3 regions of the Lysinibacillus sp. NPDC093216 genome follow, and region 3 is predicted to be linked to each of the others. Evidence: riboswitches for the same ligand, from Rfam matches in the RefSeq annotation. Region 3 holds a riboswitch; each other region holds the start of a gene.

The links. A riboswitch is a leader RNA that binds a small molecule or an ion and turns the genes downstream of it on or off. The one in region 3 is predicted to bind lysine.
Region 1: another riboswitch for lysine. It lies ahead of ACQKOG_RS13440 (transporter substrate-binding domain-containing protein); the one in region 3 lies ahead of ACQKOG_RS07375 (aspartate kinase).
Region 2: another riboswitch for lysine. It lies ahead of ACQKOG_RS26925 (amino acid permease); the one in region 3 lies ahead of ACQKOG_RS07375 (aspartate kinase).

Annotation. Positions count from the first base shown of each region.
Region 1 covers NZ_JBNNVB010000010.1:107,725-112,902, forward strand. Annotated here, with positions in the region: gene ACQKOG_RS13425 (2-oxoglutarate dehydrogenase E1 component) at 1-426, shown strand, start outside; gene odhB (2-oxoglutarate dehydrogenase complex dihydrolipoyllysine-residue succinyltransferase) at 518-1,747, shown strand; gene ACQKOG_RS13435 (hypothetical protein) at 1,897-2,058, shown strand; lysine riboswitch at 2,673-2,859, shown strand; gene ACQKOG_RS13440 (transporter substrate-binding domain-containing protein) at 2,975-3,841, shown strand; gene ACQKOG_RS13445 (amino acid ABC transporter permease) at 4,013-4,738, shown strand; gene ACQKOG_RS13450 (amino acid ABC transporter ATP-binding protein) at 4,751-5,178, shown strand, end outside.
Region 2 covers NZ_JBNNVB010000055.1:1,390-6,567, reverse strand. Annotated here, with positions in the region: gene ACQKOG_RS26925 (amino acid permease) at 485-1,948, opposite strand; lysine riboswitch at 2,036-2,212, opposite strand; gene ACQKOG_RS26920 (CynX/NimT family MFS transporter) at 2,388-3,596, shown strand; gene ACQKOG_RS26915 (nitric oxide synthase oxygenase) at 3,689-4,735, opposite strand; tRNA gene ACQKOG_RS26910 (tRNA-Glu) at 5,149-5,178, opposite strand, start outside.
Region 3 covers NZ_JBNNVB010000004.1:244,905-250,082, reverse strand. Annotated here, with positions in the region: gene trxA (thioredoxin) at 1-101, shown strand, start outside; gene uvrC (excinuclease ABC subunit UvrC) at 243-2,033, shown strand; gene ACQKOG_RS07380 (hypothetical protein) at 2,044-2,238, shown strand; lysine riboswitch at 2,375-2,553, shown strand; gene ACQKOG_RS07375 (aspartate kinase) at 2,772-4,010, shown strand; gene ACQKOG_RS07370 (methyl-accepting chemotaxis protein) at 4,438-5,178, shown strand, end outside.

The sequences.
Region 1 (5,178 bases), on a different contig from region 3:
TCATTCCAAGAAGTAATTGAACAACCAGGTCTAGGTTCAAAAACTGAAGCTGTAGAACGCATTGTATTAGGTTCAGGTAAAGTAATGATCGACATTGCAGACCGTATTAAAGATGGTGAAGGCTTCGATCACCTACACATTGCTCGTGTAGAACAACTTTACCCATTCCCAAAAGAGCAAGTTGCTGGTATTATTGCAAAGTATCCTAATGTTAAAGAAATCGTTTGGGTACAAGAAGAACCTAAAAACCAAGGTTCTTGGAATTATGCATTAGAAACATTACACGACCTTTCAGAAGGTAAAAAGCTACGTTATGTAGGCCGTCCTGCAATGAGCTCGACTTCTGAAGGTGATGCAGATTCTCATAAAGCAGCTCAAGCCGCACTTGTAGAAGAAGCAGTTGCTGAGCCTGTAAAGGTTAAATAATCACATATTAAATTTTTGAGAGCCGGGCTACTTGCTGAGGCAGTAGCCCTTTTATGTGCATAATGCACGTTAATTAAAGGAGGAAATGAAAGTGGCTGAAATTAAAGTCCCTGAATTAGCAGAATCGATTACAGAAGGTAGTATCGCACAATGGGTAAAAAAAGTGGGCGATCGCGTTGAAAAAGGTGAATTCATCGTTGAACTTGAAACAGACAAAGTAAACGCTGAAATCATTTCTGAAGAAGCGGGAGTTTTAACTCAAATTTTAGCTGAAGAAGGCGATACTGTACTTGTTGGTCAAGTAATCGCAGTAGTAGAAGCTGGCGAAGGTGCAGCACCTGCTCCAGCGGCACCAGTTGCAGCAGCACCACCACAAGCGGCACCTGCTCCAGTTGCAGCAGCTCCAGTTGTAGAAGAAACTACTGGTGAGCGTGTAATCGCATCTCCAGCAGCTCGTAAACTTGCTCGTGAAAAAGGTATTGACCTTGCTGCTGTATCTCCAGTAGATCCACAAGGCCGTGTACGTGTACAAGACGTGGCAGCTCATGGTACAGCTCCAGTAGCAGCTCCAGTAGCAGCTCCAGTAGCAGCAGCACCTAAAGCAGTTGTAGCTGTAGATGATTCACGTGTAACAATTGAAAAAATGAGCCGTCGTCGCCAAACAATTGCAAAACGCTTACTTGAAGTAAAACAATCTACAGCAATGTTAACTACATTCAACGAAGTAGATATGACAAACGTTATGGCTTTACGCTCTCGTAAAAAAGACCAATTCTTCGAGTCAACTGGCTCTAAACTTGGTTTCATGTCATTCTTCACAAAAGCTGTAGTTGCAGCGCTTAAAAAATACCCATATGTGAACGCACAAATCAATGGTGATGAAATTCACTTAAACAACTTCTTTGATATCGGTGTAGCTGTATCAACAGAAGAAGGTTTAGTAGTACCGGTTGTACGTGACGCTGACCGCAAAAACTTTGCTGAAATTGAAGATTCAATTGCAGACCTAGCTAAAAAAGCACGCGACAAAAAATTAGGTTTATCTGATCTTCAAGGTGGCTCATTCACAATTACAAATGGTGGTGTATTCGGTTCATTAATGTCTACACCTATCATGAATGGTACACAAGCTGGTATTCTTGGTATGCATACTATCAAAAAACGTCCAGTTGAAGTGAATGGTGAAGTAGAAATTCGCCCAATGATGTACTTAGCTCTTTCTTATGACCACCGTATTATCGATGGTAAAGATTCTGTAGGCTTCCTTAAAACTGTTAAAGAACTACTTGAAAACCCAGAAGATTTATTATTAAATTCTTAATTCCTGAGTTTATTAAAACCTTGCAAACATTGTTTTGCAGGGTTTTTTTCTTTTTATGGAGCAACTCTTAAGAAAGCGACGGAAAGAGAACGAAGCGATGGATAGAAGAGCTAAAGTGACGGAAAAAGTATTCGTAGCGACGGATAGAAGTGCAGAATCGACGGAAAGATGAGCCAGAGCGACGGAAAGAAAACCAAGCGACTGAAAGAAGAGCCAAAATGACAGATAAAGTATTCATAGCGACGGATAGAAGAGCTGAATCGACGGATAGAAAAGCCAAAGCGACGGAAAGAGAACGAAGCGATGGATAGAAGAGCTAAAGTGACGGAAAAAGTATTCATAGCGACGGATAGAAGAACCAAGGTGACGGAAAGAAAAGCCAGAGCGACGGAAAGAAAACGAAGCGATGGATAGAAGAGCTAAAGTGACGGATAAAGCATTCATAGCGACGGAAAGAAAAGCTGAATCGACGGAAAGAAAAGCCAGAGCGACGGTAAGAAAACGAATCGATGGATAGAAGAGCTAAAGTGACGGATAAAGTACTCGTAGCGACGGATAGAAAAGCTGAATCGACGGAAAGAAAACGAATCGACGGATAGAAGAGCTAAAGTGACGGAAAAAGTATTCGTAGCGATACGGATTTTCTAAAGAATCGGCTTTTCATTTACATTATTATAACTGCATCCAAGTATATAAATTGGGTAAAGTTCGTATAAAGAAGCATAGGCGACTTTACGGATTCTTTCGGCAAAGCGGCAGTCTTAATCATTTTCAACTTTGCAAAAGTGTATATAAGGCATAAAAAGGATAAAAAACCCTAATATTGTAATTAGTCAGAAAAGTAATAAAATTATCTTGACGAACACATTAGCTTTATAGTAGTATCTTAATATCAATTAAATATACAAACCTCACATTTATCCTATTGTGAGGTAGAGGCGCGGTATTTATTAGTTCATTGTTGAGTATAAGCAAGCGAAGACGCAATGGAGAAGGAACTATCGCCGAAGTATAAAAGGAGCTCGTACTTTTATGCTGGGTCTGCAGTGAATAAGTGCAGGACTGTCCTAGTAAATTATTTTCCAGATTTACTAGGTTGTGCTATCTCGGAATGATGGAATTATAGTGAGGATTTGGGCAACTGTTAAAAAAGTAAGACCTAAGTTCAGTACTTAGGTCTTTTTTGGTACAGTTGTCTTATTTTTTTATAGAAAAGGGGAATGTTACATGAAAAGAAAATCGTTGGTATTAATGTTGACCGTCATGACTGCAATTTTGCTAGCAGCTTGTGGTGCTGGTGACAAAAAGGATACGACGTCATCTAGTAATGACGGTAACAAGACGAGTACGGAAGAAGGCGGCGGCCAATTCCGTATTGGGATGGAAGCAGGTTATGCTCCGTTTAACTGGACACAGCAGGGTGATTCAAATGGCGCAGTAAAAATTGCGGATAATGCAGAATATGCAGGTGGTTATGATGTACAAATGGCGAAAAAGATCGCTGAGGGCTTAGGAAAAGAATTGGTTATCGTAAAATTGGAATGGGATGGCTTAGTACCAGCACTACAATCCAATAAAATCGATGCAATCATTGCTGGTATGTCACCTACAAAAGAGCGTAAGCAAACAGTTGACTTCACTGAAAACTACTATACATCTGATTTTGTTATGGTCATTAAAAAAGGCAGCAAATATGAAAAAGCAACTTCTATCCAAGATTTCTCTGGTGCTAAAATCACATCACAATTAAATACATCTAACTACAATGTCATCGATCAAATCAAAGATGTAAAAAAACAAACTGCAATGGATAACTTCCCAGCAATGCGCGTTGCATTAGAAGCTGGAAAAATTGACGGCTATGTAGCTGAACGTCCAGAAGGTATTTCCGCTGCTGCTGCAAATGATAAGTTCGCGTATGTGAAGTTTGAAAAAGGCTTCGATACAGATATTTCAAATACATCCATTGCAGTTGGTTTACGTAAAGGCGATGCAAATCTTGAAAAAATCAATGAAATCTTAAAAGGTATTTCTGAAGATGATCGCCAAAAAATTATGGAAGAAGCCATTCACCAACAACCAGCAGCACAATAACATGATGGCACGGGCTATCTGCTAGTCCGTGCCATCTCATTACAATTTATAATCTTTCTAAATAATAATAATGTCTGAGCTAAAAGTTTCATAAAATAAAAGAAACAAAGGCTCCAGCCAAAACAGGATACTGTAACGAACAAGCAACACGACGTTGTTAGGAGGAACATCATGAGTTTTGATTGGATTATTTCTATTGTTGAGAACAACTGGCAAATGTTTTTACGAGGTGCGTATTATACATTACTTATTTCTATTAGTAGTACAATTATTGGTGCACTTATCGGATTTTTCATCGGAATTATGCATACCATTAAGGTTCGTAAAAAAGGTGTAAAGTTCTATAGCTTAAAGCTCATTAATTTTATACTAACATGCTATGTCGAATTTTTCCGTGGTACACCAATGATTGTACAAGCAATGGTTGTATTTTTCGGATTAGATATTGCATTTGGCATTGATATGCACTTTATTACGGCAGGTATTTTAGTTGTTTCATTAAACACAGGTGCTTATATGGCTGAAATTGTTCGCGGTGGTATTGTATCCATTGATAAAGGGCAGTACGAGGCCGCATCTGCAATTGGTATGAACCATTTTCAAATTATGCTACATGTTGTATTACCACAAGTTGCGCGAAATATATTGCCTGCAACAGGTAACCAATTAATTATGAATATTAAAGATACAGCAGTATTAAACGTTATCGGGGTTACGGAATTGTTCTTCCAAACAAAATCGATCGCGGGTAATAACTTCCGCTATTTTGAATCCTTCTTTATAGCTTGTGTCCTTTATTTCATCATGACATTCACAGCATCGAGAATCTTACTGTATATTGAAAAACGACTGGACGGACCAGATGCCTACCAAAAAGAACAGAAAGAAGCAGTATAGGGGGACGAACAAGTGACAGTTATTAAAATAGAGCATTTAAGTAAATCATTTGGTCGTAACCAAGTGTTAAAGGATGTAAATTTCCAAGTAGAAAAAGGTGAGGTTGTCTGCTTAATCGGTTCTTCTGGATCAGGTAAATCAACATTACTACGCTGCATTAATTTACTGGAAACACCAAGTGGTGGTCAAATTATTTACAAAGGTGAAAACATTTTAGATGAAAAGCATAATATCCAAGAATACCGTACACATTTAGGTATGGTATTCCAGCAATTTAACTTATTCAACAATCATAATGTGCTAAAAAACTGTACAGTTGGTCAAATGAAAGTATTAAAGCGTTCAAAGGCAGAAGCCGACGAAGTTGCTTTAAAATATTTGCAGATTGTTGGTATGGATAAATACGTCAATGCCAAGCCACGACAACTATCTGGCGGTCA
Region 2 (5,178 bases), on a different contig from region 3:
TCTGAAGCCTAAAATGCAGATTTGTAACATACTGTATTGATTGGTATATTGTTAGCAATAATCAAAATAATTTAGAAAGGGCTGGAAAAATGACTTTTAGAAGGAATTACGGTTTTTTTCTATTATATTTTGTATTATTGGGTTGTTATTGTTTTATGCTAGTTCATTAAGTGAAAACAGCATTTTTGGTATTTACTTTTATTTAGGTGCTCTACTGTGGATAATGAGTGTTTATTTTGGGATATCCGGAATTCGATCAAAACAAACAGGTATTTCTAAATATTTAGGATTACTCATCATTTTGCTTATTCTTGTCATCTACGGATCGATGATTGCAATTATGGTGATACGAGGTTTTGAACCTTAAAGATTAATCGTTCACTTGAAGTATTTTGATTGTACGTCTAGAATTACAAATTTATTATTAAACTAAAAAAACTGCCCTGCAAGTCAATTTCTATGACTTACAGGACAGTTTTATTTTTTATTGTTCGACTTTTAAATCACATTGCTCTAATGGAAGCATTTTAGTTTTATGCTTGATTTTATAGCCAAGCCATAAGAATAAGAACAGTGGAATACCGATATAGGAGACAAGGACTCCATACCAGTCTATTGTATTACCCATAAAGGCATTGTAGTTTTGTCCAATAACAACAATCATACAAACCGTAAAGGCAAATAGCGGGCCGAATGGGAATAGCCTTGCTTTATACGGTAACAATTTCGGATCTAAGCCCTGTACCTCGAATGCTCGACGGAAACGGTAATGGCTAAATGCAATTCCTAGCCAAGCAATGAAGCCAGACATCCCAGAGGCATTTAGAAGCCACATATAGACTACACCATCACCAAAGAATGAAGCTAAAAATGCTAGGGAGCCTACAGCTAAAGTCGCCAGTAATGCGTAAATCGGAATACCTCGACGGCTTAGTTTAGCGAAAAATTTCGGTGCATGTCCATCTACTGCCAATTGCCAAAGCATACGAGAAGATGCGTACAGCCCTGAATTCCCTGCTGACAGCATTGCCGTTAAAATGATAGCATTCATCAATGAAGCAGCAAAGGCAATTCCTAAACGGTCGAACACCAGTGTAAATGGTGAAACAGCGATATCTTCAGATAGCAAACGTGAGTCTGTAAATGGAATCAGCAGCCCAATTGCACCGATCGCTAAAATATAGAATAAAAGAATTCTCCAGAAAACAGACTTAACAGCTTTCGGAATATTTTTACCAGGATCATCTGTTTCACCTGCTGTTATTCCAAGTAGCTCTGTCCCTTGGAACGAGAATCCAGCAGCTAAGAAAATACCAAATGTAGCAAGAAATCCACCGTGGAATGGTCCATCACTGATAAAGAAATTCGTAAAGCCTACCGGAGCGTTTCCTCCTAAAATACCAAAAATCATTAGGAAACTGATAATAATAAAAATGATGACAGTTACAACCTTTATCATGGCAAACCAATATTCACTTTCACCATAGCTTTTTACAGATAATAGATTAAACGTTAAAACGACAGCAATAAATAAAACAGTCCAAAGTGCTGATGAGCTATCTGGGAACCAATATTTCATAATTAATGAGACAGCAGAAATTTCTGCCGCAATTGTAATTGCCCAGTTGTACCAGTAGTTCCAGCCAAGCGCAAAGCCTAGAGCTGGGTCTACAAATTTTGTAGCATACGTACTAAATGAGCCCGATGATGGCATATAAGCTGCCATTTCCCCTAAGCTCGTCATTAAAAAATACACCATGATACCGATTAATGCATAGGCGAGTAGTGCACCGCCAGGGCCTGCTTGCGCAATGGCACCTCCACTAGCTAAAAACAATCCAGTACCGATTGTACCGCCTAATGAAATCATTGTAATATGACGGCTTTTTAATTCTTTTTTCAGCTTCGGTGCTTTATGACCGAGCTGATTGACTTTTATTTCACTCACGATATAGCTTCCTTCCTTTTTTAAGAGGCGAAAAAAATGCCATCACATGAACGTTGCTGTGATGGCTAAGTAAATCCTCTGTTCCTTCAAAATGATAGCTCAACACGTTGTTCAAACGTGACAGTTCTGTTCCTTTCGGAGACAGCCCCAGCATGAGGTTTTCAAGTCCCCTCACACTTCGGCAGTATTTCCTTTCAGCTAATTTCTCTAATGCTTGTCATTTCCATTAACATACTCTTAAATACCGCGACCTCTACCTCACTACAAACATGAGGCATTAAATATTAAATTTATGATGGGTATTAGTTTAACATACGACCTATGGCATTTCAATAACTCGATTAATATTCTATATTTTGTGAATTTTCCACTATTTTTATTATTGTGATAAAGTGGTATAGTGATTCAATCAAGTTTGTTCTAACAAGGGGGGATTTATCTGACTACTCATGAACATACCGATACTTATCCTAGCAGGAAAATTAACTGGAAAGGTACAACCTTATTGCTCGTTATCGGAATAATTTGTATTGCCTCGACATTACGGATGCCGCTAACAGTTGTTGGACCTATCATTTCCTTTATCCGTGAAGACCTCGGCATATCCAATATACTAGCAGGCTTTCTAACAACGATCCCATTGCTAGCATTTGCAATCATTTCACCATTCGCTCCAATTGTCGCACGTAAATTTGGACTAGAATTAACATTATTTTTATCAACTATTCTTTTAGGGGGAGGGATTGTACTACGCTCCCTTGGCACAACTAGTTTACTCGTATTTGGTACGATGCTAATTGGTATAGCCATTTCATTTGGTAATGTACTAATTCCAGGATTACTTAAATTGAAATTTCCCTTTCACGTAGGTTTACTTATGGCATTTTTCACAATGTCGATGAATTTGACGGCTGGACTCGGTGCTGGCATTAGCTATCCTGTTGCCAATTCATCACTTGGTTGGCAAGGTGCACTGGCCATTTCACTTGTTCTTGTGGTGTTAACTATTGTAATTTGGATTCCACAGTTGAAATTTAATAAGCCTGAACCGACTAATAAGACTACGAAAGAACGTACACCATTATGGAAATCACCTGTTACTTGGGCAGTAGCAGGGGCTATGGGATTTCAGTCATTATTATTCTACACAACCGCCGCTTGGATTCCTGAAATATATATATCACAAGGATTAGCTGCAGATCGCGCAGGCTGGATGTTTTCCATCATGCAATTTTCACAAGTTCCAATGGCTTTAGCTGTTCCTATTATCGCTAGTAAAATGACATCTCAACGTCCTCTCGTATTAATGTTTACAGTATTTTACTTAGTTGGCTTTATCGGAGTAGTCATGGAATGGACGACCCTCGCTGTACTGTGGATGGTGCTACTAGGCTTAGCCGGAGGCGCTTCATTCGCATTAGCGATGATGTTCTTTACACTACGTACCCGTACAGCTTTTGAGGCAGCTGATTTATCAGGATTTGCGCAATCACTAGGATATTTATTAGCCGCAATCGGTCCAATCTTATTTGGTTATTTACATGATTTATTCGGTGGTTGGAATATCACCGGCTGGTTATTTGTTGTCGTAACATTTATTCTCTTTATATGTTCATTTAGGGCTTCTAAAAATGAATATGTGAATTAAAAAGGGCGGCTCATGATTAAATTATGCCTCGGCATAATTGATCATGGGTCGCTTTGTATTTGCACAATCTTAAAGTGTGCTGCCTTTCTCTACTAATAAGGTGGTTTCTGATAAAAGTAATTTGGTGTATTGTAAACATTAACATAAGGTTTATGGAAAATATGAGTCGTAGCTGGTGAGAGAGGTGGAATCAACCACGTCCAATTGCCAGTAACCTTTCGATCCGCTGCTGCTTCTGTTTCCTCAAACAATTTAAATTGCTGTGCAGCTGTATGATGATCTACTATGCTGACACCGTCTTCTTTAAAGGAATGCAGAACGGCAATATTCAGCTCAACTAATGCGCGATCACGCCATAGAGAAGCCTGTTTAGTTGTATCAAGATTGAAAATTTCTGCTATAGCAGGCAACATATTGTAACGCTCATGATCTGCTAAATTACGTGCTCCAATTTCTGTACCCATATACCAACCATTGAATGGGGCCGCCTCAAAATCAATACCTGCCATTTGAAAGCGCATGCTTGAAATAATCGGCACTGCATACCATTTTAATCCTAGCTTCTCTACTTGAGCAGATTCCGGATGACGAATAGGTACCTCTAGTACATATTCGTCAGGGATAGTAACCACTTGTGGTTCCCTTCCATCCACCTGTACAACGAGTGGAAGCACGTCAAATGCTGTTCTCTTACCTTGCCAGCCGAGTGACTCACATACTTTTGTAAACTCAACAGAATGCAGATCACCAACGATTCCAGATTCCGTTTCATAGCCAGCATAACGGATTAGCTGATGATTCCATATACGTACACGCCCCGGTGCAAAAATCGTTATTGTTGGACGAATTTTTCCATCATTTGTTGCATATTGAATATGTTCAAGCAATGCGTTGAAAATATCCTCTTCTTTTGAAATATCACGGGCATCAACAACATGCAGCGATTGCCAAAACAATCGACCAATACACTTATTACTATTGCGCCATGCTACTCGCGCACCAAAGATTAATTCTTCCGTTGTCGGTATATATTCGCCTGCTATTTTAATTTGCTGTAATTTATTGTCTAGCCATGTTTTTGATTCATTTTGTTCTACTTGATAAAGTTCTAAAAACCGCTGTACTTCATGTAAATTCATATTGAATTCCTCCATCTCCCCTCATATTAGAGGAATGGAACTATAATCACCACGATAAAATCTGCCAGAAAACATACATATTTTATATATGAAATACTTTGTTCAATATTTTATAGCATCTCTCTTTTATTTTTCTAAAACTAAAGTTATTTATGGATTATGATGCCCATTTTGAGTAGACATTATTAAAATTAGGGGAAATTACAGAGGGAATAACTGTTGAGCATGGATTTGCCCCTTTTTTACGCTGATCCCCTTTCGTACGAAGTCACGGTTGACCAGACCTGATTTCATTGTACGGCTGGGTTTTTTTCTCGTCCATAGCTAGAAGCTCTTTAGAACCCCTCGCATAGCAAGGGGTTTTCAAAAGATACAAAAAAAAAGCATGTCGCACTAATGTGCAACATGCTTGATGACCCGTACGGGATTCGAACCCGTGTTAC
Region 3 (5,178 bases):
TCCCATCATTACTTTTATTCAAAGACGGTGAATTAGTAGATAAAACTGTTGGTTTCCAACCAAAAGAAGCGTTAGAAGCATTTATCGCAAAACATGCTTAATTTGTAAGAAAAAAAGAGTCAAGCCATCAATATGATGTGCTTGGCTTTTTTTCGTTATATAATATAGAGGAAAAGCGAACGTTATATTTGAGAATAGACAAATCTTTATTTGCTTTTTTAGAAAAAGGGGGCAGGTAGGCGATGAATGATTTAATTAAACGAAAGCTTGAAATTTTACCAGATCAGCCTGGCTGCTATTTGATGAAAGATCGACAAGGAACTATTATTTATGTCGGGAAGGCAAAAGTGCTGAAAAATCGAGTACGCTCGTATTTTACTGGTACGCATGAAGGGAAAACACAGAGACTTGTAAGCGAAATAGAAGACTTTGAGTACATTGTGACATCTTCCAATATTGAAGCTTTAATTTTAGAGCTTAATCTTATAAAACTACATGATCCGAAGTACAATATTATGCTAACGGATGATAAAACGTATCCGTATTTAAAAATTACAAATGAGAAACATCCACGTCTTATTACAACACGAAAAGTGAAAAAGGATAAGGCGAAATATTTTGGGCCATATCCGAATGCGTATGCAGCAAGTGAGACAAAAAAGCTGCTAGATCGTTTGTATCCTCTGCGAAAATGTGTACAACTCCCTACCAAGGTTTGCTTGTATTATCACATGGGGCAATGTCTAGCCCCTTGCGTGAAGGATATTGAAGCTGAAACTTACCACGATATGATTGAGGATATGACAAAATTTTTAAATGGTGGAGTTGAGGAAGTCAAAAAGGAGCTAGAAGTAAAAATGCTAGCGGCCGCAGAAAATTTAGAGTTTGAGCGTGCAAAGGAATTTCGCGATCAAATTGCACATATCGATACAGTCATGCAAAAGCAAAAAATCGTATCAAGTGATACAACGAATCGTGATGTATTTGGCTATGCCGTCGAGAAGGGTTGGATGTGTGTTCAAGTTTTCTTTGTTCGTCAAGGAAAGCTTATAGAGCGAGATGTCTCGATTTTCCCGGTTTATCAAGAGGCAGAAGAGGAATTTTTAACGTTTGTTGGACGATTTTACGAGAAGCTAGAGCACATTAAACCTAAGGAGATTTTTATCCCACAATCTATTGATGCAGATATTTTAACGGAATTACTAGAAGTTAAGGTACTGACACCAAAACGTGGGCAAAAAAAAGAGCTAGTTGAATTAGCGACGAAAAATGCTGAAATTGCTGTAGCAGCGAAGTTCCAGCTTATTGAACGTCAGGAAGAGCGCACAATAGGAGCATGTGAGGCGCTCGGTGAAGCGATGGGCATTTCTACGCCGTTACGGATTGAAGCCTTCGATAATAGTCATATGCATGGGACAGATGCTGTATCTGCAATGGTTGTATTTATCGATGGAAAACCTGCGAAGAAGGAGTATCGAAAATACAAAACACGTACCGCCGCCAAGCACGATGATTACGGGGCAATGCAGGAAGTAATACGTCGTCGATACACACGTGTATTAAAAGATGGTCTACCTTTACCGGATTTAGTACTAATAGATGGTGGGAAGGGACAAATGGAAGTCGCGCGTGAAGTATTAGAGGATGAGCTCGGCCTTGTCATTCCAATTGCCGGATTAGCAAAAGATGAAAAGCATAATACTTCACAGCTTCTATTTGGTGATCCACCAGAAGTTATTGCGTTAAAACGTACAAGTGATGGATTCTACTTATTACAACGAATTCAGGATGAAGTACACCGCTTTGCTATAACCTTCTTACGACAGCAGCATGAGAAACACGCTATACAATCTGTCCTCGATAATATAGAGGGAATTGGTCCAAAGCGAAAACAACAATTACTCAAGCATTTTGGTTCTGTCAAAAAAATTCGTGAGGCAAGTATGCAGGCATTACAAGAAGCAGGGATGCCTGCTAATCTTGCTAGCAATATTCATGCTTATTTTCATTCAGCAGAAGACTCTCACCTCTAAAGGTAGTGAGATGAATGCAGATGGAATTCCTTTTCAGTGGGTGTACAAACACCTACTGAATGAAAATAAAGCCTTCGGACGCATTGTTTATCTGTGCGAAAGCGAAGCGTCAGCGGCAAATGTCTTCTGCGCGAAAGCGAAGCGTCAGCGGCAATTACGCCAAGGCGAAATTGATTTTCGACAAGACACATTGTCAAAGGATTAGACGTATGCTAAGGTTGTATATAACATTGCTCTTCAATAAAGCGATGTTATATACGGCGCCTTAGTTTTTTTAGTAGTTTCTACTTATTGAATTGGAAATTTCTTCACTAAGGTTCAATTAAATACGATCACTATTTAGTGATGATAGAGGTGCAAGGTTCAAGAGTAGTACATGCGAGGACGAACAAGTCCAGTGAAAATGTATGAAAGGGGAACTTGCCGAAGTGGAGCATCGTTGTTTCCGATGCTGTGCTGGTTTTACATTTAAGAGATGTAAGACTGTCGATTCTAAACGTTTCGGAGAGCTATCACACATGCGCAAGTTACTTTATTGTACATGTTATAGGCAGCTTTCACGTTATGTGAGGAGCTGCCTTTTTAGTTTTCCGAAACAACATTTTTTCAAGTCTGTTACTTTTACCTAAGAGGTGAAGGGGTGCTATTTGCTTTTGTGGTGTTATTTTGTGAAAAGCTGCAAAAGCATAGCTACTTTATAATCAGTAAAATGATTGAATACGAAGGAGAATGATAAAGATGGCGAGAGTTGTGATGAAATTTGGTGGTGCTGCATTAGCATCAACAGAGCACATTCAAAATGTTGCGCAAAAGGCGATTGCAGAAAAGGAAAGAGGTTTTGATGTTGTCGTTGTCACTACAGCTATGAGGAGTATATCTAAAGAATTAACAAAGATGGTTCGTGATTTATCAGACAATGCATCTAAGCGTGAACTAGACGCATTACTTTCAACAAGCTCACAACTTACTAGTACATTAGTGGCAATTGCTTTACAGGAGGAAGGATATGATGCTGTGTCATTAACGGGCTGGCAGGCAGGCATTGAAACTGATGCTATGTATAGCAATGCCCGTATTGATGGGATGGATGCTAGACGAATAGAAGAGCATTTTGTACAGGGGAAAATCGTAGTCGTTGCTGGGGAACAGGGTATCGATAATTTACGGAATATTACGACGTTAGGTAAAGGTGGGGCGGAAACGACGGCTATAGCCATTGCAGCAAAATTGAAGGCGAAGCGGGTAGATATTTACACGAATGTGGATGGAGTCTATACAGCTGATCCAAGTCATGTTGCTGGGGCACAAAAGCTAAAAGAAATTTCCTATGATGAGATGCTAGAGCTATCAAACTTAGGGTCACAAATTTTACACCCGCGAGCTGTAGAGTTAGCAAAGAAGTTTCAAATCCCGGTTATCATTAGGTCGAGCGAAATAGATACAGTAGGTACTTTATTGAAGGAGGAAGTTGAAATGGAAAAAAATTTAATTGTACGAGGTGTTGCCTATGAGTCAGACGTTATTCGCTTAACGATTGGTTATGATGCTTATTCTAATGCTTCGTTAGCAGATATGTTCACAATACTTGCGGAAAATCGTATAAACGTCGATATAATCGTACAAGCAATAATTGATGGCTTAAAGCCGACTGTATCATTTACCATTTTAAAAGAGGAGTTCGCTGAAGCATTACGTGTACTAGAAGATAGTAAAGTATCACTAGGATTTAGTTTTGCTGATTTTGAAATTGGTTTAGCGAAAGTTTCCATTATTGGATCTGGTATGGCATCTAATCCAGGGGTGGCTGCCCGAATGTTTGATCGTCTACGCCGTGAAGATATCCCTGTAAAAATGGTAAGTACTTCTGAAATAAAAGTGTCTGTCGTTGTACCTCAGGACGAAATGATTCGTGCAGCAAATGCATTACATGATGAATTTAATTTATTTCAGGAAATGTCTTTTGTACAGAAAGTGTAGCGACAACTGAGTGATCAACTTCGTGCCGCTGACGCTACGCTTTCGCGCAAAAAACATTTGTTGGCCTAATGCCTTCGGACGCAATTTAAAAGAGTCAAAGATGGATAGAGCACCCAAAGTCAAATTCGTGGATAGAGCCACCAAAATCGTGGATAGAGCACCCAAAGTCGTAGATAGAACCACCAAAGTCGTGGATAGAGCACTCAAATTCATGGATAGAGCCACCAAAATCGTGGATAGAACAGCCAAAGCGACGGAAAGAAGGGCATAATTGATTTTAGAACAAGCGCTTTTCATATAATGTTGAAGAGGATGTGTCAGTAAAAGGCACATCCTTTTTTGTTCACATCAATTTAATACTTTATCTAATTCTATTGTTATATAATAAAATATGACATGTTTTACCAAAGGGAAGGTGGAAGTTTGTATGGGGTTATTTGGTTTATTTCAAAAGTCAATGGATGAAAGCGTTGAGAAGCACAACGATTTAGAAATACAAATATTAAAAAAGCGAATTTTGGAATTGGAACTTGAGCAGGAAAGTATTGATGTGAAAAATGCGATTTTAGACTTTGTACTAGCGCATATGGAGTTAATTAATTTTCAAACGGCTTTAAAGGTTCAAAATGTCTCTACGAGTGTAGGGGATATTTCAGCAATGAGTGAAGAAATGTCGTCAAATACAGAGGAGGTGCTTGCGGTTGAGCAAAATGTTAATGCAAACATTCAAGAAATAAAACAGCATTCATTACTACTTGTAGAAGAAATGGAATCATCCATTTCAAAAGGTGAAATGGTTCAGGAGCTGTTGACCAAAGGAGCAAATTCAACAGAGCAACTGAATGATGAAATGACTAAAATGGATGATATCAGTAAAGGTGTAACCGGGATTGCCGATCAAACGCAACTACTATCTTTAAATGCCTCTATTGAAGCCGCACGTGCTGGTGAGCATGGAAAAGGCTTTAATGTTGTCGCGATGGAGGTAGGGAATTTAGCCAACAGCTCGAAAGGTTCATTGCAAGAAATGACAAAGATTCGCTCAGTCATTGATAAGAAATTACATAATACAATAACAAATATTAAAGAAGTCGAACATTATTTAACTGACTTTATAAGTGTCATGAAGGACAATATTGCTAATCTGACTGTAACAAGTAGAAATATT